2 linked regions of the Gemmata obscuriglobus genome follow. The protein of the gene in region 1 interacts with the protein of each later gene in a pairwise test. Links are inferred from orthologs where the notes say so. Each region holds a gene or a part of one and is shown on either strand. Other genes may lie near its edges.

The links.
Region 2: the proteins of dps (region 1) and GobsT_RS01725 interact in binary tests that used the Escherichia coli proteins (3 or more experiments, as listed by UniProt). The link is inferred for Gemmata obscuriglobus from one-to-one orthologs.

The regions. Positions count from the first base shown.
Region 1 is NZ_CP042911.1:943,769-958,984, reverse strand. What follows is about bases 4,286-7,017. They hold dps (DNA starvation/stationary phase protection protein Dps), read left to right. Parts: upstream 4,286-5,258; coding sequence 5,259-5,777; downstream 5,778-7,017. Other genes in these bases: GobsT_RS39325 (hypothetical protein), read right to left, coding at 6,883-7,017; GobsT_RS03965 (Uma2 family endonuclease), read right to left, coding at 6,272-6,853; GobsT_RS03970 (hypothetical protein), read right to left, coding at 5,839-6,186; GobsT_RS03980 (hypothetical protein), read left to right, coding at 4,475-5,146. In the rest of the region: GobsT_RS04010 (hypothetical protein), read left to right, coding at 1-77; GobsT_RS04005 (XisI protein), read left to right, coding at 118-456; aroF (3-deoxy-7-phosphoheptulonate synthase), read right to left, coding at 460-1,473; GobsT_RS03995 (DUF6585 family protein), read left to right, coding at 1,601-2,473; GobsT_RS03990 (alpha/beta hydrolase family protein), read left to right, coding at 2,665-3,660; GobsT_RS03985 (hypothetical protein), read right to left, coding at 3,730-4,098; more of GobsT_RS39325, read right to left, coding at 7,018-7,557; GobsT_RS03955 (YciI family protein), read right to left, coding at 7,577-7,867; GobsT_RS03950 (DUF6580 family putative transport protein), read right to left, coding at 7,864-8,472; GobsT_RS03945 (DUF697 domain-containing protein), read left to right, coding at 8,584-9,801; kbl (glycine C-acetyltransferase), read left to right, coding at 10,173-11,366; GobsT_RS37465 (hypothetical protein), read right to left, coding at 11,559-13,043; GobsT_RS37460 (TIGR03067 domain-containing protein), read left to right, coding at 13,197-13,640; GobsT_RS03925 (DedA family protein), read left to right, coding at 13,977-14,828; GobsT_RS39320 (hypothetical protein), read right to left, coding at 14,969-15,216.
Region 2 is NZ_CP042911.1:388,995-404,305, reverse strand. What follows is about bases 6,507-9,333. They hold GobsT_RS01725 (ATP-dependent Clp protease adaptor ClpS), read left to right. Parts: upstream 6,507-7,667; coding sequence 7,668-8,000; downstream 8,001-9,333. Other genes in these bases: GobsT_RS01715 (alpha/beta hydrolase), read left to right, coding at 8,883-9,333; GobsT_RS01720 (hypothetical protein), read right to left, coding at 8,320-8,802; GobsT_RS01730 (hypothetical protein), read left to right, coding at 6,903-7,316; GobsT_RS01735 (DUF1559 domain-containing protein), read left to right, coding at 6,507-6,903. Outside these bases: GobsT_RS01760 (macro domain-containing protein), read left to right, coding at 1-595; GobsT_RS01755 (hypothetical protein), read left to right, coding at 1,910-2,221; GobsT_RS01750 (DUF1559 family PulG-like putative transporter), read left to right, coding at 2,285-3,262; GobsT_RS01745 (DNA-3-methyladenine glycosylase family protein), read left to right, coding at 3,621-4,304; GobsT_RS01740 (hypothetical protein), read right to left, coding at 4,388-5,404; more of GobsT_RS01735, read left to right, coding at 5,953-6,506; more of GobsT_RS01715, read left to right, coding at 9,334-9,950; GobsT_RS01710 (peptidylprolyl isomerase), read left to right, coding at 10,606-11,133; GobsT_RS01705 (carboxylesterase family protein), read right to left, coding at 11,274-12,044; GobsT_RS01700 (ABC transporter permease/substrate-binding protein), read right to left, coding at 12,115-13,626; GobsT_RS01695 (ATP-binding cassette domain-containing protein), read right to left, coding at 13,623-14,360; GobsT_RS01690 (DUF427 domain-containing protein), read right to left, coding at 14,368-14,652; egtD (L-histidine N(alpha)-methyltransferase), read right to left, coding at 14,673-15,311. UniProt on the Escherichia coli protein: Involved in the modulation of the specificity of the ClpAP-mediated ATP-dependent protein degradation.

The sequences.
Region 1 (15,216 bases):
AGGTCCACATCGAACCGGGCGAGGCGGTGGTGGTGTGCCTGCCGAACGGCTGCACGCTCCAACTCGCGGCCGGGTGACGGCGCGCGTATTCGACCCGGTCACTCGCGGGCTGGTCCGATGGATAAGCTGACAGGCTACCGCAGAGCCGTTCGTCACGTGCTGGACGGTTACGCGAGCTGGCTCGCGCGACCGGGAAGCAGCATTCGGTACGAGGTCGTGTTCGACCCCGTTCTCGATCACTTCGAGTTGGTCCGCTTCGGCTGGGACGGGGGCCGGCGCGTGCACGGGGTGATGTTCCACCTCGACATCATCGACGGGAAGATCTGGGTCCGGTACGACGGCACCGACCGGCCGATCGCGGAAGAACTCGTGCGCGCCGGGGTGCCGAAAGGGGACATCGTTCTCGCCGAGCACCCGCCGGAGGTGCGCCCACACACCGGGTACGGGGTCGGCTGAGCGTCACACCGTCCGGCCGAAGGCGGGGGCCAGCGCCTTCAGCCGCGCGAGCAGCGCGTCGAGCGCCGCGAAGTCGAGCGACTGGGCGCCGTCCGACATGGCCCGGTCGGGGTCGGGGTGGACCTCCAGGAGCAGACCGTCGGCGCCGGCGGCCAGCGACGCGAGCGACATCGCGGGCACGTACGCGCGTTTCCCGGTGCCGTGGCTCGGGTCCACGAACACCGGCAGGTGACACAGCGCCTTGGCCGGCGGGATCACCGACAGGTCGAGCGTGTTGCGGCTGTGGTCGGAGAACGTGCGCACCCCGCGCTCGCACAGGATCACCTGGTAGTTGCCGCCCGCTAGTATGTACTCGGCCGCCATCAGCCACTCGTCCAGCGTCGCGCTCATCCCGCGCTTGAGGAGCACCGGCTTGCGGCACTGCCCCACCCGCTTCAGCAGCGAGAAGTTCTGCATGTTCCGCGTGCCGATCTGAATGATGTCGGCCACCTCCTCCACCGCGCCCGCGTACTCGGTGTCCATCAGCTCGGTGACGATCCCGATGCCGGTCTCGGCGCGGCACTTGGCCAGGATGCGGAGCCCCTCGAGGCCGAGCCCCTGGAAGCTGTACGGGCTGCTCCGCGGCTTGAACGCCCCGGCCCGCAGGAACTTCACCCCGCGCGACACCAGGTGCTCCGCGGTCTTCAGCATCATCGCTTCGGACTCGACCGAGCACGGCCCGGCGATCAGCGTGAACGTGGCCGGGCCGACGGCCCCCTGCGCGAGCGGGATCACGGTGTCGTCGCGCTTCATCTCGCGGCTGGCGAGCTTGTACGGCTTGGTCACGCGGATCGCCTCTTCCACGCCCGGCAGCACCTCGAACAGGGACTTGTCGACGGCGCCGGTGTTGCCGGTGATGCCCACGGCGGTGCGGGTCGCACCGGGCATGACGTGCGGGGTCAGCCCCTGCGCCTCGATCACCTCGACCACCTTGCCGACTTGCGCGGGCGTGGCTTGGGACTGCATGACAACGAGCATCGACGGAACCTCGGGACGGACGCGGCCTGTTCGCCCCCGCCCGGGAGTTCCGAACGGCTTCGCGTTCCCAACGGCGGACGGGGAACCGTATTATAGAGACGTGAGGGCGCACCACCCCGAGGGCCGCATGGACCTGCCGGACGACGACCACCTCCAGCGGGCAGTGACCGAGCTGGGCGACCCGGACGCGTTTTTTCGCATCAGCCCCGCGCGGTTCTTTACCAAGCTGTCGCTCGGGGTGGCGCTGCTCGTCTACGGCGCCGTCGCCAACTATCTGTGGTGGGTCCACGGCCCGGCTACGTTCGGGCACGTCGAGCTGCTGCTGCTCGTGTTCCTGCCCCTGTCTGGGGCGTCGCTGCTGCTCCACATGTACCGCAACCGCGGGCTGTACGTGCTCGTGTACCCCACCGGGCTGCTGCGGTTGCGGCGCGGCGAGGTGGACTCGTTCCCGTGGGCAGAGGTGGAACGGGTCCATTTAAAAGTTCAGCGGGCCGACGACGCCGAGTACACCTACGACGACGGCGGCGAGCCGCTCGCCTGCTGGCTGTCCGTGGACGTGCCCACGTTCAAGCTGTGGGACGGGGGGCTCACGGTGGTGCGCGAGGACGGGGTGGAGGCGCACTTCGGCCCGGCGCTGACCGACTACGACACTCTGGCCGCGCAAGTGCAGACGCGCTCGTTCGCCGCGCTGTGGCCGCGGGCGCGGGACCGGTTTCTCGCGGGCGAGCGGCTCGAGTTCGGCGAACTCGAGTTGGACCTCACCGGCCTGCGGCACGGCGGCAAGCTGCTCCCGTGGCGCGATCTGAAGGAACTCACCGTCGCGCAGGGCAAGCTGAGCGTCAAGCAGTCCGGCAAATGGCTCCCGTGGGCGCTGACGGACGTGATCGGCGTGCCCAACCCGCACGTCCTGTTCGCGCTCGTCGCCGAGGCCCGCCGCGCCGCCCGCGCTGCGGCCAGGAAGCCGCGCTCGCGACGCGCCGGGAGAGAGAGCGAGGAATGAGGTGCGGAGCGGACGGGCTGAAAAGGGCTCTTCTCTCCCCATTCTCCGGCTCCGCTCATCATGCCAGCCCCGGTTGAAGAGTGGACGCTCGACGGGGTGTCAGTTCGACCCGCCGGCGTCAGCCGGCGGGTGGCGCACACCTGACAAAATGGAAATTACTGGACCTGGTATCACTCCCACGCGGAGACGCCATGCCCCGCATTCTCCTCGTTCTTTCGCTCCTACTATCGCTGTCCGACTGGGCTGGGGCCGACGAGGTTCCCGACCGTGCCACCCTGCGCAAGAAAATGGAGCGGGCGATGGGGCCGCTGCCGGGCGCCGACCGCAAGGTGCCGCTCGACCCGAAGGTGGTGAGCGAGGAGAAGCTGGACGGGTACGTGCGGCGCAAAGTCACGTTCGCGACAGAGAAAGGCGACCGCGTGCCCGCGTGGCTCCTCGTGCCCGCCGGTGCGACGCGAGAGCGGAGGGCGCCCGCAGTACTGTGCCTGCACCAGACCGTTGCCATCGGTAAGGATGAGCCCGTCGGGTTGGGCAAGCAGGACAGCAAGGCCCAGGCGCTGCACCTTGTGAAACGCGGGTACGTGTGCCTCGCCCCGGATTACCCCAGTTTCGGCGAGTACAAGTACGACTTCCCGGCGGCGTTCAAGCGCGGCGACTACCAGTCCGGCACGATGAAGGCGATCTGGAACAACATGCGGGCCGTCGATTACCTGCAATCGCTCCCCGAGGCGGACGCGGACCGCATCGGGGCGATCGGCCACTCACTCGGCGGGCACAACGCGATGTTCACGGCCGCATTCGACGAGCGCGTGAAGGTGATCGTGTCCAGTTGCGGGTTCTGCAGCTTAGAGAAGTACTACAAGGGGAACCTGAAAGGTTGGACCAGCGACCGGTACATGCCGAAGATCGCGTCCGAGTTCGGCAGCGATCCCAAGAAGGTGCCCTTCGACTTCTCCGACGTGGTCGTCAGCTTTGCGCCGCGGCCGTTTCTGGCGGTGGCGCCGGAGAAGGACGGTAACTTCGAGGTGAGCGGCGTGCGGGACGTGATCGAGGCGGCGAAGCCGGTGTACAAAACGCTCGGCGCCGCCGACCGGTTGAGGGCGGTCTACCCGGACGCCGGCCACGATTTCCCGGCCGACGCGCGTAAGACGGCCTATGAGTTTTTGGACCGGTTCCTTCAGCGGTAAATGCCGAACGCGCGGGGGGCGTCCGGGTTGTTACCCGGACGCCCCCCGCGCGTTCGTAACGACGCTCACTTACGTGGTCGGGGCCGGGGCGGTGGTGTCAGTCGCGGGGGCCGGGGCCGGAGCCGGGGCCGGAGCCGGGGCCGGCTTCTTGGCAGGTGCGGCCTTCTTGGCCGCCGACTTCTTGGCGGGTGCGGCGACCTTCTTGGCGGGCGCGGCGACCTTCTTGGCGGGCGCGGCGACCTTCTTGGCGGGCGCGGCGACCTTCTTGGCGGGCGCGGCGACCTTCTTGGCGGGTGCGGCGACCTTCTTGGCCGCCGACTTCTTGGCGGGTGCGGCGACCTTCTTGGCGGGCGCGGCGACCTTCTTGGCGGGCGCGGCGACCTTCTTGGCGGGTGCGGCGACCTTCTTGGCCGCCGGTTTCTTTGCTGCCTTCGCCATGTGAGTTGCTCCTCAAGGTTGTAAATCAGAGGCGGTTGGCCGGTGCCATGGATCGAACCGGTGTCGCACTCATCGACCGCTACGGGGCCGGGGGGCAGCGAATCAAGCTGAGTAGTTCGCTTTCGTTTGCCCGCCCCTCGCGCCAACCGGCGCCGCCATCCGTACTGGGCCAACTCTGCCACACGACGCGGACGGCGCAACCGGCGCAGGCGCGGAATTTCCCCCGGTCACTGAATCTGATCGCTACGTTCGGCCGATTTAGAACAGGTTCACCTTCTCAAGGCGGGTGGCGCGTGATTCGGGAGCCACAGGCGCGCCGGAGCCCCGGTGCGGCGCCGGGCACGCGCGCCGTGTGCCCCTTGAACGAGAGGTCGCCATGGGTCGGACGTTGGTGGTGTGGGCGGTGTGTCTCGTCCCGGTGCTGACCGGCTGCGGGGCGCTGCGGCACGACGCCGCGCCCCGGTCCCTGTTCGCCCGGGACGCGCGGCGCGAGGCCCGGACGGCGTGGGCCACGGTCCGCGACCGGCACCCGGATCGGGTGTTCTCGGACGAGTTCCGGGACGGGTTCATTGACGGCTACGCGGAGCGCCGCGCGCACGGCCCGACGCCCCCCGCGCCCGGGGCCGACGTGTCCGCCCGCGAGTACCAGCTCGGCTACCGGTACGCGACCGAAACCGCGGTCGCACCCGAGCCGGCCGCACCCCGCTCCGCCGTGCCGCAGAACCGCCCGCCGGTCAGCGCTCCCGCCGAGCCGGCGCCGGTCGCGCTGCTGCCCAAACCGGAACTCCCGGTCATCAAGCCGTTCGACCCGCCGCGACCAAGCGATTCGGGCGCGAAGTTCGCGCCGCTGCCGGTACCGGACTCGCTGCCGACGCCCGTGCCGGCACTGCCGAGCACGCTTCCGGTGCCGGCCCCGGACCTGCAACTCCCCGTACCGCTACCAGGTCCGCCGCTGCCGAGCGTGCCGCCGTTGCCCTCCGGCACGCCGACCATTCTCGATGACATTCCGCCGCTGCCGTTCGTCCCGCCGGCCGTCCCCCGGCCGTGACATCGGCACGGCCGTTGCTATACATCGGTTGAATCGTGCGTTAGGCTCTCACCTGCCGCTGGTAGTTCCCCGTGTCAGGTGGATCAACGTACCTTCCGCAGGAGATCGACCGATGAGCACCAACACCGCCGCCAAGAAGGCCGATGCCGCCCCGCCGTACCCGACCCGCATCGACCTCGCCGCCGATGTCCGGGCGAAACTGATCTCGGTGCTGAACCAGCACGTCGCGGACACGTTCGACCTGATGTCTCAGACCAAGTACGCGCACTGGAACGTGAAGGGCCGCGACTTCATCGGCCTGCACAAGCTGTTCGACGAACTGGCGGAGTTGCTGGAAGGGCACGTCGATCAGTTCGCCGAGCGGGTGACCGCCCTGGGCGGGATCGCGACCGGTACAACACGCCAGGCGGCCGCGTCGAGCCGGGTGGCGGAGTTCCCGGCCGGGGTGTACAAGTCGATGGACGTGGTCGCGGCGCTCGCCGACCGGTACGCGGCGCTGGGTAAGACGGTCCGCGAGGCCATCGACGAGACCGATGAACTCGGTGATAAGGACACGGCCGATTTGTTCACCGAAGTGTCACGCGACATCGACCAGTCGCTCTACTTCCTCGAAGCTCACTTGCAGGGCTGAGCTTGTTAAACAGATAACGCTCGGCGGCCCCATGCCTTGGGGCCGCCAAGCCTTGCTCGCTTTACACCACCCGCCACAACACACCGATCGTCAGCGCGAACAGCACTACCAGCGCGAAGCATCCCTTGTTAATAACCTGCGGCGGCGCGGCCATCGCCCGCAGTTCTGCCTCGGCCTCGTCGCACGCGCGGACGAACCCGGCCCGGTCGTCGATCTGCTTGTAATCCGCCTCGTGAACGATCTTGTTCCGCACGGTCGCGACGAACCGGATCTTACGCACCAGCGTTTGCGGCAACTTCGCCTGCACGCTCGTGACCTTGTCGTGCAGGCCCTTCCCCGTCGCGCCGATCGCTTCCAGCAGCCCTTCCAGCGCCTTCGCGCGTGTCACCGCGAGATCGATATCGCTCATTCCGTCTCTGCTTCTAATTAGGGCCGTCGGCGGGTGCGTCGCACCCGCGGGGACGTGGTGGGCAGTTCCGTCTCAATGTGGTCACTTACGGCAGCAAGTCGGCGACGAGTATCGTCGCGCCCGGCGCGGCGAGCGGGCTGACGCGATCGGTAGGGCCGAACACGTGGTGCGCGTGGTACGCGGTGGCGCCGAGCCCCGCCGGAAGCGGTCGCGGGTCGCGGAACACGTGCAGTTCGCGACCGACCACGTCCAGCACCCAGTAGTCCGCGATCCCGGCCGTCGCGTACAACTCGGCTTTCGTTGTGGTGTCTTCGGAGAGCGTCGTGTCCGAGATTTCGGCGACGAGCAGGGCGGTTCGCGGGTGGTCGGCGTAGTCTTCGGGCTGGCCCGCGATCACCGCAACATCGGGCTGCGGCTCCGAATCGCCGATCGCGAGCGGCCCCTGCTCGTTGATCCACCCGATTCCGGTGAACGCGGCTTCGAGTGCCCGGGTGAGTTTGATCTTGCCGAGCTGGTGCGGCCAGTTGATCGGGCTCATTTCGACGATCTCACCGCGGATCAGTTCAACGCGCTTCCCGTCGAAGAAGCCGAGCGCGCCGAGCCGGTGGTACTGCTCGCAGTTGAACCGGAACGTGCGGACCCCTGTTGATGGCGGTTTGGTGCTCATCGGTGCGCCTCCTCACCACAAGCGTAACGTCACGACTTGCCGAGTACGAGGTCAACCACCCAGCACCCGCAGACGTGGACGCCGTGCGGGTCGCGGCAGTGGTCGAGGATGGCACCGTCCTCGCATCTCGCGTCTTGCAGTGCATCGGCGAGGATCGGCATCGCGCTGAAGTCGCGAGACTCGTACATCCCGTGCGCGAGTGCGCGAACCGTAGAGGTCAGCCACTCTGAGTGGAACACCACGGGCTGGAATGGATTGCCGAAAATGTCGCGGACGAGTTGCGCTTGGACCGCATTTTCAAGAGCCTCGTTCTCCGTAATACAAGCTGCGAAGTCGATCAGACGCACCGTGCATTCGAAGAGATAAGCACCTCCCAGGGATGCCGCCTCAATGGCAACGCTACCCGCACAATGCGGCTTTGTTTGATCGTAGTATCGCTGTAGCTCACGGCTCGCGTCGTGGGCGAGGGCCGACATCGTTTCAGTGGACGCGAAGCCGTCTGCGTAAGCTTCACTCGTGGCAACGGCGTTTCGAAATACCGCGCTGGGCATTTGGTCCAAACAGCGGCGCCCGCACGCACACATGAAGAGGCGCCACTTCCGGCCTTGGCAGCGATTTTCAAGGAACTCTAGCAGGTCGCGGGGGTGGGTTTCGTGACGCCACCACAACTCGCGTGTGCCCCTTTCGATGGCGGCATCGAACATATCGGGCCTCACTGTCGGTTCACGCTTGCGGTGCCAGCTTCGGGTTGAAGAGCACCATTTTCCACGGGCGGACGGTCCACTTCAGGAACACGCCGGCCGCGAAGAACGGGTCCGCCTTCATCAGGGCCTCGACCGCCTCGGGCGAGTCGGCCTCGTAGACGATGAGGGCGCCGTACCCGTCTTCGGTCGGGCCGCTAGCGAAGAGCTGGTTCTTCTCGATCAGGCTCGCGAGGTACGCCCGGTGCGCCGGGCGGTGCGTGCCCACCAGCTCTTGATCCTGGCTGTACTCAATGACGGCCGCGTATTTCACCAGTTCCCCTCCGCCTCGTGTGCCGCCGGGGCCGCGTTGACGCGCTCCGCGGGGAAGTAAGCCCGAGCCAGCACCGCGTGTGCCCCGAAGAACAGCGCGCCAAACCCGACATCGCCCAGCAGCGTGCCGCGGTAGAACGGGACCCCGGCCGCGTATGAAGATAACAGCCCGCCGAGCGAACGCTCATAGGGGAGGGCCAGTTCGAGCCAGCTCACGAAGTTGCTGACGAAGAAGAAGGCCACGCTGGCGCCCAGCGAGACCCCGACGGCCCGCCCCACGGACGGCGAGCGGCGGAGCAGAGCCCAGCCGCTCAGCGCGTACCCGGCGAAGTACAGCCACGACGGCGGGTACGGCTCCCACCACGCGGTGGTGAGGTACAGCCCCAGGTCCTTCAGCGCGATCGCCACCGCGGTGAGCGCGAGGCCCTGCCAGAGCCCGAGCCGGGCGGCCGCGAAGAGCGCGAGCGCGCCGATCACGCTGGCGTTCCACACGCGGTACTCGGCGGGCGCCTGTGCGAACGCGAGCGGGAGCAGCGCGGTCAGGGCGAGGCCCGCGCCGGCGAGCGCGAGCGTCATCGGCTTGAAGGTGGTCGGTGGCGTGTTCATGCGTCCGCGGCTCCGGTTGAATGAGAGGCTCAATGTAGGTCCGTTCCGGCCCGCCCGCAAGTCGGGTACAATGGTGCCGCGCCGGACACCGCTTCACGCGAGGATCGAACGATGCAGTCCGAAGACGACGACCTCCGCATCGGCGTGCCCGGCGCCGCGCTCGCCCCCGGGCGCGTGCCCGCACCGACGCGCCCGTCGGCCCCCGAGGGCGCGGACGGGCTCGAGCTGCGCCCGGGCGAAACGGAACTCGGGCGCCCGCCCCAGGTGCCCGCGGACCTCACCGAGCTGAGCCGCGCCGACCTCGCCCAGCTCAAGCTCCTCGACGACGAGCAGGCCGCCCGCGATGTCGCTGAGGCGGAACTGCTCCTCACCTCGGACCCCACCGGGCTCGGCTGGCTCGGGTGGTTCGGCTCGCCGATCGCGCTCGCGGCGCTGCTCGGCGTAACCGGGGTGCTGGGGGTGTTCCTGTTCAACCAGACCGCCCAACTGCTCCACGCCCTGGCGGCGCAGCCGGAGTGGGCGCAGTACGTCGGGTACGCCGGGCTGGGGCTGTTCGGGTGCTGCGTGCTGTACGCGTTCGTCCGGTTCCTCGTGCTGTACGTGCGGCTGCGCGAGAACCGGCAGTTGCGGGTGAAGGGGATCAAGGAGCTGTCGAACCGCACCCGGCTGCGGTGGCTCGCGGCGGCACGCACCAACGAGGCGCGGGCGCAGATCGAGACGTACCTGAAGACCTACCCGATCGACACCGAAAGGGACCGCCGCGCCCTGGAAAAGCTCGGACTCACGCCCGACGCGGTCGCGCGGCTGAAGGCGGTTCGCGCGGAGCTGCTCGATCACGACAAGTTCGCCTCGTCGGACCAGTGGTTCGCGCGGTTCCGCGACCAGTTCCAGAGCGTGATCGACGCCGCCGCGGAGGCCCGCGCCCGGTACTGGGCGAGCCGCATCTGGGTGCTGACGGCCGTGGCCCCGAACGCGATGATCGACTCCGGCGCGACGCTGTTCTACACGTTCTCCATGCTCTCGGAGCTGTGCCAGTTGTACAACCTGCGGGCCGGGCGCACCGGGACGGCGGTGCTGATGGGGCGGACCTTCTTTAACGCCTACCTCGCGGGCCAGGCGACCGAGTGGGAGAAGCTGGCGGAAGACCAGTACGACCAGTTGTTCAACGAGGCGATGAGTACGGTCGGCGTGAGCGTGAGCGCGGGCGTGGTCGGAAAAGTGGTGGGTAAGGTGGGCGCGAAGGTGACCACCGGCTACCTGAACCGCGTGCTGCTGATCCGTCTGGGGCGCTACGCGTGCCGATTGCTCCGCCCGGTGACAAAGGACTGATGCCAAATCCGGTTGAGGAGTGACTGTTTCGCGGGATCGTATTCGGTGTGGGATTCGCGGTGGCGACCCACCCCCGGCCCCTCCCTGAAGGGAGGGGAAGGAAGACACGTCCGAAACGCCTTGCGCGTCGAGCGCCACCAGACGCATCAGCCAAGCTCCCCTCCCTTCAGGGAGGGGCCGGGGGTGGGTCGCCACCGCGAATCCCGCACCGAACAACTTGCGTATCAACCAGGCTTGGTCCGATTCGGCGCCCGCCACGTGCCGCTTTTGAACCGACCGGAGTGCTTCGACGCCCGTTCGCGACAGCGGTCCGGTTCTGGTGCCGGAACGCCCGCCCACTAAAATACCGGCTCCAAACACGGAGCCTTTTCATGCCGGCCGATAACATCAACGCCTTCCTGCGCACGCAGCTTGAGGACCTCAAATCGAAGGGGCTGTACAAGGCCGAGCGCCGCATCACCTCGCCGCAAATGTCGGGCATCACGGTGAACGGGCAGGACGTCATCAACTTCTGCGCCAACAACTACCTCGGGCTGGCGAACCACCCGGACATCGTGGCGGCGGCGCAGGAGGGCATCAAGGAATGGGGCTACGGCCTGTCCAGCGTGCGGTTCATCTGCGGCACGCAGGATGTTCACAAGCAGGGCGAACAGCGGATCGCGAAGTTCTTCGGCAAGGGCGACAGCATCCTCTACATCTCGTGCTTCGACGCCAACGGCGGGCTGTTCGAGCCGCTTCTCACCGATCAGGATGCGATCCTGTCCGACGAACTCAACCACGCCTCGATCATAGACGGGGTGCGGCTCTGCAAGGCCCAGCGGTTCCGCTACAAGCACAACGACATGGCCGACCTGAAGGCCAAGCTCGAAGAGGCCAAGGGGTGCCGGTTCAAGCTGATCTTCACCGACAGCGTGTTCAGCATGGACGGTGACCTCGCGAAGCTCCCCGACATTTGCCAGCTCTCGGACCAGTACGGCGCCGCCGTGGGCATCGACGACTGCCACGCGACCGGGCACCTGGGCGCCACCGGCCGCGGCGGGGCCGAAGAGCTGGGGGTGCTGGACCGCATCGACGTGATTACCGGCACGCTCGGCAAAACGCTCGGCGGCGCGAGCGGCGGGTTCACCGCGTCGAGCGCCGAGATCGTGGACTGGCTCCGCAACCGGTCGCGCCCGTACCTGTTCTCCAACAGCGTACCGCCGGCGCTGGTGACCGCGGGGGTGAAGGCCCTCGAACTGGCCGAGTCGGCGACCGACCTGCGCGCCAAGCTGAAGGCCAACACCGCGAAGCTCCGGGGCGGGCTCGAGGCCGCCGGCTTCACCATCAAGCCCGGCCCCACGCCGATCCTGCCCGTGATGTTGGGCGACGCCGCCGTGGCCACGAAGATGGCCGACGAGCTGCTGAAGCGCGGCATTTACGTGATCGGGTTCAGCTACCCGGTGGTGCCGCACGGCCAGGCCCGCATCCGGATGCAGGTGAGCGCCGCGCACACCCCGGAGCAGGTCGACCGCGCGATCGCGGCCTTCACCGAGGTCGGCAAGCAGATCGGGGTGCTGAAGTCGTAGCCGAGAATGGAGGCCGGACGACGTGTTCACCGCAGAGGACGCGAGAGGGCGCGAAGGAAATGCAAGAATAGTGAGAAGAAAACCGGAGAAGAGCATTCGCGCTGTGCGCGTGGACGTGATTCTCACGCACATTTCCTCTCGGTTTTCTCTGCGCCTTCTCGCGCACTCTGCGGTGAACACGTCGTCTGGCCTCTACCCGGTGCGGCCGAGGGCGCGGAGCCGCTCGCCGATCTGGGCGAGGATCTGGTGAGCCACCTGGTTCGGGTTGTACCCGGCGGCCAGGTACACGATCGGCTTGCCGTACTTGTCGCAGTAATCTTTCACGTCGCCGTAGCTGTGGCTGGACCACCGGATCGCGAGCAGCACCGCGGCCACGGCCGGGCGGGCCACCGCGGGCTCGAAGTACGTCACCGACTCGTGCGGCCGGGTCGAGAGCCAGTTGAGCCGGCTGAGACCGAGTGCGGCCTCGAGCGCCCGGCGGGCCGCAGGCCGCTCCACGCCGCCGATCAGCACCAGCTCCCGGCCGCGGAGCAGGTCGGCGGCGGCGCGCACCTCCGCCCCCGGCGGCTCCGCCCCCAGCAGTTCCGCCGGCGTGGGGCGGGTGGCCAGGTACTCGGTCGCCGCGGCGAACGCCCGCTCGGCGTGCGGCCCGGGCTCCAGGTCCTCGGGCAGCGAGTCGAGCACCGGCAACAGCAGCTCGCGCACCTCGACGTTGCTCGGCGGCACCCCGGCCGCCACCACCTCTTCGAGCAGTTCCAGCACCCGGGGCCAGTCGCCGGTCGCGGCCGCGGGCGCGGCGGCCATCTTCCGGAGCTTGTACTTCAGGTTGGTGAGGCTCTTCTCGCGGCTGCGGGCCTTGCTGCGGGCGTCGGCGAGCAGGTCGCGGAGCGTCGCCAGCCGGGCGAGCAGTTCCGGCCACCGGTCGGCGGAAACGCGGTCCTCCTTCCGCAGATACCGGTTGATGTACAGCCGGTGCTCGCGGGCGCGCTCGCGAACATGGATGAACAGGTGGATCTGGTCGTTGTCGGCGCGGCGGTGGACGTCGAGGACGCCGGCCCACACCAGCGCCTGGGCCTCGGCGGCGGCGTACAGGACCTGCTCGCGGTGCCGGGACGCGAGCGGCTCGGGCAGCCCCTCCAGCGCCGCGAGCAGGTCCGCGGCCTCGGCGCCGACCGCGAACGCCCCGCCCAGGTCGTCCCACGCCTTGGGCGCGTCCACGTAGTCCCCCGGGTGGAGCATCCACAGGTCGCAGTCGGGCACCGCGCCGGCCCGGCGCACGAGGTCGTCGTGCGCCGCCGCTTCCCCGCGCTTGCGGGCCGCGACCACCCGGGCGGCCTCGGCCTTCAGCCGGCACCGCCGGGCGACCACCGCCGGCTCGACCGGGGTGACCCCGTGCCCGTCTTCGTCCTGGTAGAACGGGCGGCTCGGTTCGGGCGGGCGGGCGAGCGTGAAGTCGGAAGGGATCACGACCGGCGGAGCGGGCGGGGGCGGTGGGGGGGACGGAGCGGGGGCGGGAGTCACTGGCTCGGAAGCGGTCGGCGGTGCGAGTTGCTCGGCCCACGCGGAGACCGCCCGGCCCAACCCCTGCACCGCGGCCCGCAGGTGCGGGTCCGTCTGCGCGTACGGGCCGAGCCGCTCGAACAGCGTGACCAGCGCTTCGGCCAACTCGTCTGTCATGGCGCCGGTCCGCCCGGGCGAAAGGAACCGTTCCGTTGTAACGGCACCCGGCGGGCGCGGTCAAGGTGCGCCCGTTTCCCATTTCCGCGCCGCGCGCTGTGGCGTAGACTGTTGGCTATGGTTTCTGCACCCTCACGACGGGGATCGACGCTCATGAAACACCTTGTGCTCGCCTTCGCGGTGCTGGTCCTGGCGCTGACGACCGCCGCGGCGGACGAGAAGGGGCTGAAAGAGCTCGAAGGTACGTACAAGGTCACGGCCGCCGAGAAGGGCGGGAAGGCGGCGCCGAAGGAGCTGACCGACACGGCCACGGTGACCATCAAGGGCGACGAACTGGTCATGGCGTTCGGGCCGGACGACAAGAAGGTGGCGAAGGTCAAGCTGGGCGCGGCCGACAAGCTCGCGACCATCGACCTGGTCCCGAACGACGGCCCGGAGAAGGGCAAGACGTTCCCCGGCATCTACAAGCTGGAGAAGGGCGAACTCACGCTGGTGTTCACCGAGAAGGGCGACCGGCCCAAGCTGTTCCCCACCGACGACAGCTTCAAAGCCGACGAAGACGTGATCGTGCTGAAGCTCAAGAAGGCCGAGAAGTGACCGCCCGCGCCCGGCGCCTCACTTCACCGGAGGCCGAGCCGTGCGCCCGCCGACCGCCGTCGCGTTTCTGACCCTCGCCCAGCGTGGCGGGGGCAGGAACGCCCGGAGGACTTCTAATACACCTGCCCGGTAATACTGCCGCTTTCTTGACGAGCCGCAGGTGGGTTCACGTATCAGGGCGAAGGCCGGGACGAAGTGGTTCTCAAGCTGCTCCGCAAGAAGGCGAAGTGAAGTCCGAAGCGGGGGCGTGCGCGGGAGACAAACGGTGCCTCCCGCGCACGCCCCGTCGTTTGCCCCCGACCGCTGCCGTTCGCACCTCACAGGACATCACGCGACATGGAAGAGTTCTTCTCGCAGGTCTGGGAGATCACCAAAACGCTGGTGGACCCGCGGAACCTGAGCCACCCGGAGAAGTTCCGGGCGGCGCTGGAACCGGCGGGCGTGTACTGGGCGGCGCTGGTCGCGGTCGCGCTGATTGTTTTCACTGAAACCGGCCTGCTCATCGGCTTCTTGCTCCCCGGCGACTCGCTGCTCGTGGTCGTCGGCATCGTCGCACAGATCGGCGGGTGGGACCTGTGGCCGCTGCTGATCGCGCTCAGCGTTGCGGCCGTCGTCGGCGATACGGTCGGCTACTGGATCGGGTGGAAGACCGGGCCGGCGATCTTCAACCGCCCGTCGAGCCGGTTCTTCAAGCAGGAGTACCTTCAGCGCGCGCGCGCGTTCTACGAGAAGCACGGCGGGAAGACGATCGTGATCGCCCGGTTCATCCCGATCGTCCGCACGTTCGTGCCGGTGGTGGCGGGGGCCACACGGATGGAGTTCCGCACGTTCCTGTCGTACAACGTGTTCGGCGGAATCGGCTGGATCTTCAGCATGATCCTGTTCGGCTACTACCTGATCCCGTTGGCCGACCCGCCGGTTCAGCAGCTCCTCGGCAAGCCCGATTTCACCTGGGCGAAGCAGATCGACAAGGTCGTGGTCGTGGTCATCGCGTTGTCGGTGCTTCCGATGATGTGGAAAGGCTTCAAGGCCTGGCGCGCCGGGCGGAAAACGGCGGATGTGGCCGCCGCGGCCGTAACGGCCGTTCCGCCGCCCGAGCAACCGGCTCTCCTCCCTGAGAGCAAAGGGGAAGCCGGCGCCGCACCGGCACTGGTCACACCCGAAGGCTCTACGCCGCCTCTGAAGTGAAGACCAAAGATGCGCAGGTCGCACGCGTTTCAAAGGGTGTGCTTGCGCCGAGTGGGCGCCGCCCGCTTTTCGCGGCGGCGATCGGGCACCGCGTGCGACTATCCCAACCGGGCCTCGCAGCTAAAGCCGACTGATGTCGGCTACGATTTACCCAACACCAGATCCAGCGCCCAGCAGCCCCGTACGTGCGGCCCTTCGCCGCGCAGGTGGTTCAAAAGGTCCTCACTGTCGCAGCCGGCTTCTTGAAGTGCATCTGCAAGAATCGGGAGGCCGTCAAAGGCTCTCTCGGCGTAAATGCCTTCGGCCAGGGCGCGAACGTCCGAGGTGAGCCATTCCCGGGCTACCGCGATAGAGCGAAAGGGATTGCCGAAGACGTCGCGGAAGCGAT
Region 2 (15,311 bases), 560 kb from region 1 along the record:
GGTTCACCCCGAGCTCGCGATGTGCGACGCCTTCGCGCGCCGCTTCGACGGGCTGCGCAACGTGCGGGTCGTTCAGGGGCGGTTCGAGGACCTGGGGCCGCACGACTGCTTCGTGACCGCCGGCAACGCCTTCGGGATGATGACCGCGGGCATCGACGCCGCGGTGGTGCGGTTCTTCGGCGAAGAGCTGATGGCCCGGGTGCAGCACCGCATCCTGAACGACTACTTCGGCGAGCAGCCGATCGGCACGGCGTTCGTGCTGGAAACGGGCCATGCGTCACTCCCCTTTCTGGTCCACGCGCCGACGATGCGGGTGCCCGGCAACATCGACGGCACCGACAAGGTCTACTGCGCCACCTGGGCGGCGCTGCTGGCGGTGCAGGCGTACAACAACGCGAACGGGCACCGGATCGAAACCGTGGCGTTCCCCGCGATGGGCACCGGCTTCGGCGGGGTGCCGTTCGACGAGACTGCCCGGCAGATGGCAGCGGCGTGGCGCAACTACCTCGACCCGCCGCACCGCCTGGACTGGGAGTTCGTGATCGAGCGGCACCGCTCGGTCTGTTACGACGGCCCGCGCCAGGTGGCGAAGTAGCCGATTCTCCGGGCTGCGAGCGTGCCGTGTCAGCGAAGACTCGATGGCCGCCCTGTAACCCCCGTTACACCTCATCCCCGTGGGCGGCAACTCACTCTGGGCCGGGCACGCGGTCCGACCCTGCGGGTTGTGCAGATAATTCGCGGGGAGCGAACTGGCAGCGAACCGGTAGTACGCGAGGTAGCGAACGGCCCGCGAGTGTCCCGTCAGCACCCCGTTCGTTCACCCGTCACCCACGTTACACCCTCAAGCGTCACCCGCTTGACTGTTCTCTTTGTGGCACAGACATTCCTGTCTGTGCAGCGCGGGACGGTCGCGCAGGCAGGAGCGTCTGTGTCGCTTGCGCGGATTATCCGCGCGCGACGGACCGGCAGCGGGTTGGTAGCGAACGGGTAGTCCGAGAGGTAGCGAACCGCCCGCGAGTATCCCGTCGGCGCCCCATTCTCCACGCTGCCATCCGTTGCACCTCACCCTCAAGCGCCGTCCGCACCGCTCATCCCGACCTGTGTGGCCCGAACATGGGGGCTATCGGTTGGACCCGTCCCTCCAGCGGCCCTGATACTGAACGCGACAAGATCGCAGGAGCTTCAGCTATCATGGCCCCTCAAGCCGAGCGGGGCGGCGGAACGCAACCGGAGGTCGACCGATGACCGTTTTCAGCGATCTCGCCTGCGCCAGCGTGGTGAGTCGCCGTTCCCGAGCAGGCGCACAGCGTTGATTGAGTGCCGTGCCGCCCCGGCTGATGACAGAAGGGCTTCGGCCCAAAGCGACCGGCGAGCGGATGCTCGCGCGTCGGAGCGGTGGTGACGGCTTCCCTGGTCTGTTTCGCTCGGCCATCGGCCGCCTCTCGTAAAGGCCGCGGCCCCGGGACAACCCGAGCGGGCATGGGTCACATGCAAAGCCGTCTTCTCGTGCCGCCCGCGGGCGGCACGAGGAGGGCTACCCGGCGCGCCGGGCCGAGCGTGTACTGCGCGACCGCTCGAACCCGACGTGCTTCCTGCCTGAAGTGCGCCGCCGTTCTCGGAAGACTCGGGTTAGCGAGCTTCGCCGTGAACCAGTTGCAATGGATTAACACGTTTAAATGCGTTAGTGTGAAGTTTTTGTTGCTTCATTGGTATCGGCTTGTTCTGCACGATTGGCCAGCTTACACTACTCCGGGAGGCGTTGATTTTGAGGCGACTATCGCAGCTGGCCCGTCACAAGAATGGAGCGTTCGACATGAATTATTGTCGGCAATTGGTCTGCTCTATTGTGCTATTGGCATCTTGTTCACTTATTTCCGTTGCGCAGCAGTCGCCACATCCAGGCTTCTCTGTGACGACGACGAGCGCAAAGGGCGGCAAGCTGGTCATCAGTGCCGAAGGGACTGTCAACCTCCCTCCCACGTTCGACATCATTGCGGCGGAGTTGCGGCTCTCACCTTCCGCTGGCGGAACCGCGCCGTCCCCGGTTATCATCGTCGACTACGGTAACGGCACGTGGAAACTCAAGGACGAAACGGTGAAGACGGCGGGAACCTATGACGTTTACGCCGTCTTCACCTTCAAGAAGAAGAACCCCCAGGCCGGTGACGCTTCGTTCGATGTGGCAAGTGCCCCAATCACGGGAATTGCCGTGCAGCCTTGAGGATGGATCCCGTCCGGCGGTTGGGCGCACGGCCCGGCCGCCGTTTCGCAGGAGGAGTGATTCATGTCGCATTCACGGACGCGCGGCGGTCTGACGTTAATTGAGCTGTTGGTGGTGATCGCAATTCTGGCGCTGCTGATCGGCTTGTTGCTGCCCGCCGTTCAGAAGGTGCGCGCGGCCGCCGCCCGGCTCCGGTCCCAGAACAATCTGAAGCAGATCCAGCTCGCGACGCTGAACTTCTCGTCCGCGTCCGGGGAGCGGCTGCCGGCGGTGAACGGCGGGGAGCGCAGCCCCAACGCGGGCCGCTCGCTGTTCGTCGCGGTTCTGCCGTACCTCGATGCGTCGGCTGCGGCCGATAAGTTGCTCGCGGACGCGCGGGACGCCGTCGACGACCCGCCGTCCGCGCCGGTCATCCCGACCTTCCTCGACCCATCGGACCCGACGCTGTCGCTGGGGGCCGGTGCGCCGCCGACGTTCCCGGGGGGCGTGCCGCCCAGTGTCGGGTTGCAGTTCGGCCCGCTCGACGCCGGCCTGTCCAGCTACGCGGCCAACGCGCAGGTGTTCCGCGAGGGGGCATTGCAAGCGGCGGCGCTGCCCGACGGCTTCTCCCAAACGATCGCCTTTGCGGGGCACTACGCCTCCGATTGCGGGGTGAACCACGTGTACTTCAAGTACGCCCTGTTCCGCCGGGGCGACTTGCGGGTCCGCCGGGCGACGTTCGCCGACGGCGGGCCGTTCCCCGCCGTGGCCACGAGCTACCTCGACTACTACCCGCACACCGCCGGTAACCCGCCGTACAGCCGCCCGGCAACGGGCGCCCGCTCCGGCGTGATGTTCGCGCCGCCGGAGGTCACCTTCCAGGCCGCGCCGGTGCCGGCCCGCACGGCGTGCGACCGGGACCAGGCGCAGTCGCCGCACCGGGAGGGGATGTACGTGGCGCTCTACGACGGGAGCGTGCGGTTGCTCGCGACCGGGATCGCGTCCCCCGTGTACTGGGGGGCCGTGACCCCGGCCGGCGGTGAAATCCTTGCCGATTGGTGACCGGCCATTCGCCCGCTCGCAGCCGGTTCAGGTGACTGGATGCGAGCGTTCCCGCCAAGAGACGCGGGCGAAACGGACGGATGATCGCATGTTCGTTTTTACGAATGCAGATTTTGACAGGATCGACAGGATTTGCCGGATGGAGACAGATCAACTTGAAATCCTGTTTATCCTGTAAATCCTGTCAAAAATCCTCTTGCCCCCCCCATCGAGTGTTGGTGCTTACCCACCCTTGCCTCGGGCCGCAGTGTTACCCAGAGCGGAGTTCATTCCGCAGTCCGTTCTCAAGCACCGGTCGCCGAACGCGATCGGGACACTTTGGCTCGCATCTCGCGGCGCACGCCGTTATACTGGCCGCATGTCCACACCATTCTACCAACAGGCCCGGGAGCACCTGTCGGCCGCGTGCCCGGTCATGAACGGGCTGATCGGCCGCGTCGGGCCGTGTCTGCTGATGCCGCGCGGCGAGGACCCGTTCACGCTGCTGGTGCGGTGCGTGATCGGTCAGCAGATCTCGACGAAGGCGGCGGAGTCGATTTACAACCGGCTCGCGCGGGCGGTGAACCCGCCGCCGGAGGGGCCACATCCGGCTGATGGCACCTCGCTGGCGATGTGGCAGCGTGAGGGCATCATGCCGATGGACAAGCTCGCCGCGCTGTCGGAAGCCGAGTTCAAGGAGTGCGGGGTGTCCGGCCCGAAGCAGCGGACGCTCCGGGCGGTCGTCGAGCACGCGCGGGCCAACCCGGACCTGCTGCCGAGCATCGCCGGCTTGGACGACGACACGATCCGCGAGCGGCTCACGGTCATCAAGGGCATCGGTCCCTGGACCGTGGACATGTACCTGCTATTCGGGCTGGGGCGGCCGGACGTGCTGTCGGTGGGGGACTACGGGATCAAGGTGGCGGTGAAGAACCTGTTCCGGCTCCGGAAGCTACCGGACCCGGCGAAGCTCACCCGGGTGGCGAAGCCGTGGCAGCCGTACCGCAGCGTTGCGCTGTGGTACCTCTGGCGCAGCCTGGACAAAGCGCACCAGGGCGAGTGAGGCCGAATGGTTGCCCCAACGGCTGCAGCCCGTTCACCTGGATCAACGCCGCCGGCCCATCGTTCGGGCCGTCAGGTAAACCGTCAGCGGCGCGAGAAAATACGATACGGGCGGTCCAAGAAGCTGATGCGGCGCGGGGGGCTTTGAGTCGGGAGCGTCAGATCCGGCGTGCCGGGAACGTACCCGACAACCGTGGGCACCGGGGGTTGGCCGTCGGCGACCGGGATCGGATCGACCCGGTACGCGCCGCCGGGGCCGGGCCACGCGTTCGGCGGCTGCGGCCGGTCTTGCCCGCGCAGCGCCGTGCCCGGAATCGGCGTCCACAGTTGCGGCGGACCCCACCCGCGCCCGGCCAGCGGCGGGTGCCGGTCGATGTACGGGTTCCGGGACCGGTCGTAAAACAGGTCCTGCGAATAGGTCGCCCCGGGCCGCGCCGTCTCCCCGTCGATCAGCCCCGCGTACACCAGCGCCTCCAGCACGATCTGCACGCACACGTACTTCTGCCCCGGGCCGACCGGCTTCCCCGCGAACCGGGTGACCAGCGGGTTCCGCGCCCGCAACAGCGTGAGCTGCATCCCGAACTTCCGCAGGTCGTACTTTCCGCCCTCGGCCGCCAGCGCGAACTCGGTCAGCGCGCGGTCCTGCTCCGCCGTCAGCGGCTCCTGGCGCGGCCGCACCCAGATGTGCCCGGAGTACAGGTTGAGGCGGTAGTCCAGCGGGGTGATCCGCGTCCACGGCGTGAAGCTGAACCCCGATTCCAGCACCCCCAGGCGGCCGTCCGGCATGGTAATGACCACCGCCGAGTGACCCGGCCGGCCGCTCCGGGCGATTACGTACAGAGTGGTGAACAGCGGATCGGGGTCGCTCAGCAGAAGCACATCGCCCGCCTGCGGCGCGTACTTCACGGCGTCGCCGCGGGGCACCGTGCGGAGGTCCGCGGCGGGCTGGTACAGGTACCCGTGCGGCGCCTCCGCCGGGACGTAAACGGGCGGGTACGCCTTCGGCCCGAGCGGATCGGACTTGGGACCGCCGAGCACGTCGCCGCACGGGGCGAAGGGCAGCGCGAGGGCGAGCACCGGGACGAGATACCAGCTCTTCATGTTCGCACCGGACCGGAACGAAGGGCGGGCCGCGGGACGGTGCGGTCGGCCGCAGGTGTCTACTCGGAGCAACGGCCGCAACGGGGTACTCATACCAAGTCCGATCGACGAGTATCGGTAATTGGTAGCGTCACCCGCCGGCTGACACCGGCGGGTGCAACCGACGTCCGGCCGAGCGGTTACTCTTCAACCAGATGGTGAATCAGACCGCGCGGCTCCGCTCCGTTCAGCCTACCTCTTGCCCACTCGCGGTAAACTACGGCACCGGCATACTGGCCTCCGGCCCGCAAATTTTGCCCGGATTACCCCGGACAATCGGCGCCATGCCACTCCGCCGGGCCGATCGGCAACCGGGGCGCGTATTCCGCGGCCCACCGCCTTCCTCTCCGGGCGCCGCGGTGATTCGGTTGTGCGGCGGAACATTTCTGCTTGTGTTGCGAACGTGCGGCGGCAATACTCTCCACCCACACGGGCCGTCGGAGCACTCCACGGCCGCCCGCCCAACCGCTTGGTGCTGCGCCTACCTCCATCCGCTCGGAACCTATTACATGCCCACCGCCCGCCCGCGCTACGGGTTCACGCTGATCGAACTGTTGGTCGTCATTGCCATCATCGCCATTCTGATCGGGCTGCTGTTGCCCGCGGTGCAGAAGGTGCGCGAGGCCGCCGCCCGCATGAAGTGCCAGAACAACCTCAAACAGCTCGCGCTCGCGTGCCACAACAGCGAGTCGTCCAACGGCCGCTTCCCGATCGGCAGCCAGGGGAACGACCCGGTCACCGGCCTGCTCAGCACCAAAAAGCGCAAGCCGTTCGTCGCCGACGTGCTGCCGTACATCGAGCAGGACACCCTGTACAAGAACTACGACCAGGCCCAGGACTTCAACCACGCCAACAACACGCTGGCGCGGTCCCAGAAGCTGACCCTGTTCCAGTGCCCGTCCGACCAGACCCAGGAGCCGTGGTCGCCGACCAACGACTACAAGGGGAACTACGGGGTGAACTGGGGGCGGTGGGCGTTCTTCGACCAGGGCGGACCGGCCAGCAACCCCGCGCCGCTGAACGTCGGCACCGCGGGCCGCTCGCCGTTCTGGCTGGAGTTCGGCGCCAGGTTCACGGACATGACGGACGGCACCAGCAACACCCTGTGCCTGATGGAGATGCTCCAGCCGCCGCGGGACCACTCCGGGGACCTGACCGACCGGCGCGGGCGGATCTGGAACAACGACTCCGGGTGCTACGAGATCTCGGCCCGCATCACCCCGAACAGCCCGTCCGGGGACTACGGCCAGTGCATCGACAACCCGCAGCAGGGGTGGCCGTGCATCCGGTCCACGGCCGACTCGCTGAACTTCTTCATGGGCAGCCGCAGCCGGCACAGCGGCGGGGTGAGCGTGGCCCTGTGCGACGGCTCGGTGCGGTTCGTCCGCAACTCGGTCGATCTCGCCACCTGGGCCGGCATGAGCAGCATGGCCGGCGGCGAAGTGCTGGGGGACTTCTGATGCGTGCGGGTGTGTGGCGCGCGGTCGCTCTGGCCGCGCTGATCGGGTGCGGGGACGCGGCCCCCAAACGGGGGCCGGTGCGCGGGACCGTCTCGGTGGACGGGACGCCGCTCGCGACCGGGAAGGTCCGCTTTTTCGCCCTCACCAACGGCATCAGCGCCGAGGGCGAGGTCCGGGACGGGCAGTACGAGATCCCGGTCGAACGCGGCCCGACGGCCGGGCGGTACCGGGTCGAGATCATCGCGGAGCAAAAGACCGGGCGGCGGGTGCCGGACCCGGACGCCGCCCCGGGGACGATGCGCGACGAGACCGTGAACGTGATTCCGCCCAAGTACAACCGGAACTCGGCCCTTCAGGTGGATTACGACCCGGCCGCCAACGCCGCGCACGACTTCCGTCTCCTGACGAAGTAACAACTCCCGAGGTTCCCGGTTGTTCGCCCCGTTGCGGGCCGTGCGTGCAGGCGCCGCCGGGCGGTCGAACGGTTCATATTGGGGCGTGACGCCGCGCTCACCCGTGGGAACGAGCCCGGCGATTCCAGTCGTTTCAAGTTCGTTGGTTGTGCGCCACCCGCCTGCGTCAGCATGCGGTGTAACCTCCGATCACGTCATTGATCTCGTCACGACTGTGCCAGCTTGAAACGACGGGACGGACCAACGGTACGGCTGGCGACCGTACTTTCGGGGCCGGCAGCGCACTTCCACGCGCCGCGCGAGGGGGGTATACTAACCGTTGTTACCGCCCGCTCCCGAGAGACCGGACTCATGGCCAACGCCACGCCCACCCCGGACGTCGTTCCCGAAGAGGAGACCGAAACCCGCACGCGCCGCCAGCCGCCCTACGCGGTGGTGCTGCACAACGACGACACCAACACGATGGACTTCGTCGTGACGGTGCTGCGCAAAGTGTTCGGGTACACCGTGGAGAAGTGCGTCGAACTGATGCTGGAGGCGCACACGCAGGGCAAAGTCGCGGTGTGGATCGGCGCGCTGGAAGTGGCGGAACTGAAGGCCGATCAGATCAAGTCGTTCGGCCCGGACCCGCACGTGACGAAGAACGGGCACCCGCTCGGCGTCACGGTCGAACCGGCTGCGTAGCATTGAAGGCGAAGAGCCGACAAAACTACAATGTCGCGGCACATCTTTCGGACCGGCATCACCGTCCGTTCGTCTGAGTGAATAGTCCTGTTCTCGTCGTGCGCCCCAGTGGCCGCGACGCGCCAGCGAATCGGCGGCCCGAGTACCAGGTTTTGTGTTTTTGTTGCACAGGCATCATTGCCTGAGCGACAAGAAATAGACACAGCCAACCGGATCACGAATCAGCCCCGCCGCGTGCCGCGCTCGATCCGCGCGTTCCGCCATATCAACCCGATGGCACCGCGGACCGGCGCCGGAAAACAGCTCGCACGATTCGGCGTCATTCCGCCCACAGGAGGGCGGACGCGGTCGGGTGCCCGGCCAGCGCCGCCACCGCCCGGGCGAGTTGCGCGATGTCGTTCGTTGACGGGTCGAACCGCGCGTGGTGGACCTCCCACGCCTCGATCAGGCGCGCGGCGAAGTGCGGGCAGTTGTCGGCACTTTTACCGGCACGGGCGTTAAGCTCGCTCCGAACACCGATAATAAGCTTGAGCGGCAGCTTCAGGTCGTGGACCACGTTCCGCACCGCGTCGCCGGCCTCGAAGAAGCCGGTGCACTGCATTACCACGAGCGGGCGGGCGGCCCCGAGCATGAGGCCCGCGGCGACGCCCACCGCCTCGCCCTCGCGGCACACGCGGACCGGCGCGAGCGGCGAACCGCGGAGCGCCGGCTCCCAGCGCCCGAGGTGGCTGTCGGGAATCCACACCAGATGGGTGAACCCGGCCGCCACCAGGGACGATACGATCTCAGTCGGATCGGGCATGACTTGACACTCCGCCGCGACGGGCCTGGAGCGAATAATACGCGGAACCGCGGCGCGCGGAACCACCTTTCGAGGGGCGAATGGTCGAGTTCGTGGTGCGGGTGCCGGAGTCCACCCCCCCGTGGCGGCGGGCGTTCCTGGCCGGGGACGGGCCGCTCGGCGACTGGTCCGCGGCCGGCGTCCCGCTCGACCCGTGGGGGGACGGGACGCGGCGCGCCCGGCTCGAACTGCCCGACGGGTTCCGCGGCCGGTTCCTCGTGACCCTGGGCCGCTGGCGCGACGCCGAGAACGACGGCCGCGGGCACGAGTTCTTCCCGCGCGAGGTCCGGGCCGACGGGCCGCCCGTGATCGAAGCCCACGTGAACGGCTGGGACCAGAGCAGCGTCGACTACCACCACGACTTCCGGTCCCGGTTCCTGCCGCACGCGCGCACGGTCAGCGTGTGGCTCCCGCCGGGGTACGGGGCCGAGCGCGACCGCCGCTACCCGGTGTTCTACCTGCACGACGGCCAGAACCTGTTCGACGCGCACACCGCGTTCGGCGGGGTGCCGTGGGGCGCCGACGAGGTGGCCGAGCGCGAGGTCCGGGCGGGTCGCGTGCCGCCGGTCATTCTGGTAGGCTTGGCCAACACCCCGGACCGGCTCCGAGAGTACGGCCCGGTGCGGTGCGGCCCGCGGCGCGACCACGACCTCTCCCGCGGGTACGGGCGGTTGCTGGTCGAGGAGGTGAAGCCGTTCATCGACGCGACGTACCGCACGCTGTCCGGGCCGGCACACACCGGGGTCGGCGGGTCGTCGATGGGCGGGCTCATCTCGCTGCACCTGTGCAAGTGGTACCCGGGGGTGTTCGGGAAGTGCGCGGCGGTGTCGCCGTCGCTGTGGTGGGACCGCGAGTACTTCTTGCGGAACGTGTCGGTGTCGCGGGGGTGGCTGGGCGGGTGCCGGGTGTGGCTCGACGTGGGCGAGCACGAGAGCCCGTCCCGCGTGGGCCGCGCCGCGACCATGCGCCGCACGCGCCGGCTCTCCGCGCTGCTCGCGCGGTACGGGAACCCTTGCCGCTACACCGAGGTGCCGGGCGGGACACACAACGAGGCGTCCTGGGGCGCCCGGTTCGACCGGATCTTGCAGTTCCTGTTCGCAACGGGGTGACCCGCGCGGCCGGAACTGAAGGCCAGGAGCCGATCGGCCGCAAAAGGCACAAGACAACGCAGAGGAACCGGCCGGCCCTGGTGTCGTACCGGGGCCAGTCGTTTCATGCACCGGCCGTTAAGTGTGATCCGCTCACTCCGTGAACAGTTGCTCCGAAGACCGTGTCCGCTCCTCGTGCGGCCGGTCTGGCGGTTGGCGCGCAACGCACCTCCGAGCCCCAAGGCGGGCCACACTGATACACGTACCTGGTAATGCTGCCGCTTTTGTTGACGAGCCGCGACCGCCCGGGAGCGGTGCCACGTATCCCGCTCCCGGGCGGTCGCGGCTCGTCAAGAAAGCGCCCCCGCAGATGGGTTCATGTATGAGAACCCGCACATCGCTGCGCGGCCCGAACTTGAAACCACTGAACTCCGCTTGACCGGCCTCCCGTCCAGCAGTACACGCCGCAGTTTCACGGGCGCAGCGCCCCGATCCGATGTTTGTGGAGGTCGCCATGACCCACCGGCCCATGATTCTTCTGCGTCGAGCCGTTTTGTTGGCCTGCGTCGCGGTTCTGCCCGCGTGTACGACAAATTGGCCGGACGCCGACGGCGGTCGCTCCGCGGCGCCCGAGCGCGGGGGGCTCCTCGGCGACGATTACAAGCCCTTCCACGCCGTGAACCCGAAGAACCCCAAGGCGTTCTTCGAGATCGCCATCGACGGCAAGCCGGCCGGGCGAATCGAGATGGAGCTGTTCGCCGACACGTGCCCCAAAACCGCCGAGAACTTCCTGCAACTGTGCGTCGGCACCAAGAGCAAGGCCGGAGCGGCACTGGCTTACAAGGGTTCGTCGTTCCACCGCGTGATCCCGGGCTTCATGTGCCAGGGGGGCGACTTCACCTCCGGCGACGGCCGCGGCGGTGAGTCGATCTACGGCGGCAAGTTCGACGACGAGACCTTCCAGGGCAAGGCGGGCAAGCACTTCGGCCGCGGCACCCTTTCGATGGCGAACGCCGGCCCGAACACGAACGGCTCCCAGTTCTTCCTCTGCACCGCCGCGACACCACACCTCGACGGGAAGCACGTCGTTTTCGGGCAGGTTGTGACGGGCTACGACGTGGTCAAGAAGATCGAGGCCGTCGGCTCGCGGAGCGGGAAGACATCCGCCAAGGTCACCATCAGCGACTGCGGCAAGGTCGGATAGTTTCGCTGTACGGTGGGATCGCACACACGCAACCGCAAACCGTGACGGGGATCGCGGTCGCATCGCGTTCGTTGACAACTCCGCCGTTCGGGTGCGTGGCACGAGCCGTCTTGCCCGTTCCGCGCGCCGCACTCTGCGGCTCATTTCTTGGTCTGGCGCTTCTGAGCGAAGATCCAGTTCCAGAACTCTTTTTCCTCGAACGCCGGGGACCAACTGTTGTGCCCGACCTTCGGGTACTCGGTGTACTTCGGCTCCGCGCCGGCCTTCTTCAGCGCCGCGACGATGTCCCGCGACCCCTTGGCGGGCACGACGGTGTCCGCGTCGCCGTGGAACGCCCACACCGCGACGTGGGCGATGTCCTTGGCCTTGGCGGGATCACCGGCGCCGCAAATCGGCACGCACGCGGCGAACAGCTCCGGCCGCCGCTGCACGGCGTCCAGCGCCCCGTACCCGCCCATCGACATCCCCACGATCGAAACCCGGTCCGGGTCGATCGGCAGCTCCTTCAGGAGCGAGTCCGTGAGGGCGAGGGCGAGTTTCAGCGGCTCGCTGACCTCCGGCGACGTGTAGGAGCCCTTCTCCCACGGCACCTCGACCCACTTCTTGCCCTCCGGGCACTGCGGGATCAGCACGAACGCCTTGGCCGCTCCGACTTCGGGGCGCGTGAGAACGCTGGGCTGTTTGTCCTTCCAGAACCACACCAGTTGCTTCTTGTTGTCGCTCCCGCGCTCGCCGGCCCCGTGCAGGAGCACCACCAGCGGGTACCGTTTGCCCGGTTCGGCGTCGGCGGGCTTCAGCAACCGGTACGGGAGCGACTTGCCGTCGGCCTTGAACTCCTTGGCCTCCGGCTCGGCCGCACGCACGGGTGCGGTGAGAAGCGCCAGCGCGCACGCGGCAAGAACGTGTTTCATGGGGTGGGCTCGCGGGGGGAAGGTGCCGACGCTGTTGTAGCGACCACCGGCCCGGTCGGCGGGTGAACGCTCACCCCCGCCGAGCGACGGCGCGCTCGACCAATCCGAACAGCCCTTCGATCGCCAGCGCGAGCACCGCGGCGGGGATCGCCCCTTCGAGCATCAGCGGTACGTCGAACTTGTCGATCCCGCGGAGGATCGGGCGCCCGTACCCGCCCGCCCCGATGAACCCGCCGAGCGTCGCCGTGCCCACGTTGATGACGGCCGCGGTGCGCACGCCTGCGAGGATCGTCGGCGCCGCGAGCGGCAACTCGATCCGCCACAGGATCGCCCACGGGGAGAGCCCCAGCGCCGCGGCCGACTCGCGCAGGGGGGCGGGAATGCTCGTCAGCCCGGCGTGCGCGTTCCGGACGATCGGCAGCAGGCTGTACAGGAACAGCGCCGCGATCGCGGGGGCCGGCCCCGTCCCCTCGTCGACGAGCCACTTCATCACCGGGATCATGAACAGCAGGAGCGCCAGCGACGGGACCGTCTGAAGCACGCCGGTCGCGCCGAGCGCGACCCGTCCGAGCGCCGGCCGCCGGGCGGCGAGTACGCCGAGCGGCACCGCGACCAGCACCGCCGCGAGCAGCGACGGCAGCACCAGCTTGAGGTGCTCGCGCGTCGTCTCCAGCACGCGCCCGGCGAGCGTCCCGTCGCCCGGCTCGGCCGTTGCCCCGGCCGTAACCCCCAAGGTCTGGGTCAGGAACTCGCCGGCGACCTCGCGCTCGTCCTTCTTCTGCTCGCCTTGCGCCAGGCTGTTCATCCGCTGCATCTGCGGTTCGGTGACGCGCCCTTCGAGCCGCCGCAGTTGCTCGACCGCCTTGGGGTGCCGCGATTCCAGGTCCGCGCGGTATAGCCAGACCGCTTCGTAGGCCGGGAAGAAGTTGCGGTCGTCGTCGAGCACGAGCAGGTCGTACTGGGCGATCTCGCCGTCGGTGGTGTACACCTCGGTCACGTCGATCGCCCGCTCGACGAGCGCCCGGTACGCGAGCGTATGGTTCATCCCGCGCACGTCCGTTTGCGGCAGGTCGTAGTGCCGCTTGACGCCGGGCCACCCGTCGGGGCGGTCGAGGAACTCGTGAATGAACCCGCACCGCAGTTCCGGGTGCTGCCGCAGGTACGAGATACTCCGCACGCCCTTCGCGGCGGCCACGTCCTTCCGCATCCCGAGCGCGTAGTTGTTGCGGAACCCGAGCGGCTTGCTGATCCGGACGCCCTGCGCCGCGAGCGCCGCGGCGAGGTCCGGCGGGTCGTCTTTGAGGATCTGCCGGGTGATGGTCCCCGTGTACTCGGGGTACGCGTCGATGTCGCCCTGCGTGAGTGCGAGCCACAGCGCCGGGGTGCCGCCAAGGTCGTCGCGCCGGGCCTCGGCCCCGCCGGCGCGGGCGAGTTGCGTTCCCATCTCCGCCAGAATCACCGACTCGGTGAACTTCTTCGACCCGATCACGACCGGCCTCTGCGCCGCCGGCGAGCAACCGGGGACGAGGGCGACCGTCGCGGCCAGGGCCGCGCACACGAATGCGGGCAGCTGGCGCGTCACGCGGGCACCTCCGGCCCGCGCTGGGCCTGTACGAACGTCGTGACGAACGGGTCCGCGGGGCGGTGCCACAGGTCCGCCGCGCTCCCCTGTTGAACGATCTGCCCGTCGCGCAACAGGACGATGCGGTCCGCGAAGAACACGGCCTCGCCGAGGTCGTGGGTCACGAGCACCACCGTCTTGCCGAGCGCCCGGAAGATGTCGCGCAGCTCGCCCTGGAGGTCCGCCCGCACGAGCGGGTCGAGCGCGCCGAGCGGCTCGTCGAGGAGCAGCGCGTCCGGGTCGAGCATGAGGGCGCGCATCAGGCCGACCCGCTGCCGCTGACCGCCGGAGAGCTGCTGCGGGTAGCGGTCCAGTCCGTCCGCCGGGAAGCGGGTGAGGTCGGCCAGTTCACCCACCCGCGCCGCGATCCGCGTGCGGTCCCAGCCGAGGTGGCGGGCCATCAAGGTCACGTTCCCCCGCGCGGTCAGGTGCGGGAACAGCCCGCCGTCCTGGATGACGTACCCGGTGCGCAGCCGCACCGCGCGGGCCGTGGCCGGCGTGACGGGCGTGCCGTTGAACATGACGGCGCCGGCGTCCGGTTCGACCAGCCCGACCAGCAGCCGGACGAGCGTGGACTTCCCGCACCCGCTCGGGCCGATCAGCACCGTCGTGCGCCCGGCCGGCACGTCGAGCGCGAGCGGCCCCAGGGCCGGGCGCCCGGCGTACACCTTGGTCACGTCCGTGAGTCGAAACATCGCGCCGTCACCACTCCAACTGGACGCCCTTCCAGAACGCCACCCGCCCGGCGATCTCCTTCGCCGCGTCCTTCGGCTCCGGGTAGTACCACGCGGCGTCCGGGTTCTGCTGCCCGTTCACCTCGATGGTGTAGTAACTGGCCGTGCCCTTCCACCCGCAGACGGTGTGCGTGGCGCTCGGCTTGAAGAACTCCGCGCGGATCGCGCTCGCCGGGAAGTAGTGGTTGCCCTCGACCACGACCGTGTCCCCGGACTCGGCCAGCACGGCCCCGTTCCAAACTGCTTTCGGCACGACGATCTCCGTGAAAAGGTTCAGGGTACGGCGGTCAGGTGCATCACGGCGAAAAAGCCGTTCGCGTCGGTCCAGGTCGCGTCCGCGCGCAGCCCGCACGCGGCGGCCCGCTGGGCGAACTCGGTCGGGGCGTATTTGTACGAGTTCTCGGTGTGGATCGACTCGCCGGCGCGGAAGGCGAACGTCGCGCCGCCCATCTGCACCCGCTGCTCGGCGGCGCTCACGAGGTGCATCTCGATCCGGGACCGCTCGTGGTTGTAGAACGCCCGGTGGCGGAACGCGGCCGGGTCGAAGTCGGCGCCCAACTCGCGGTTGATGCGGACCAGCAGGTTCCGGTTGAACGCCGCGGTCACGCCGCGGGCGTCGTTGTACGCGGGCTCCAGGACGGCGGTGTCCTTACGCAGGTCGATGCCCAGGAGCAGCCCGCCGCCCGGCCCGACCAGCCGGGCGACGCGCCCCAGGAGGTCGTCGGCCTCGGCTGGGTCGAAGTTGCCGATCGTCGACCCCGGGAAGTACACCACCCGCCGCGCCGCGGGCACCGGCGGGAGTTCGAACGGCCGGGTGAAGTCCGCCACCACGGGGTGAACGCCGAGCCCGGGGTAGTCGGCGGCGAGTTCCCGCGCGGCGCCGCGCAGGTGCTCGCCGGACACGTCCACCGG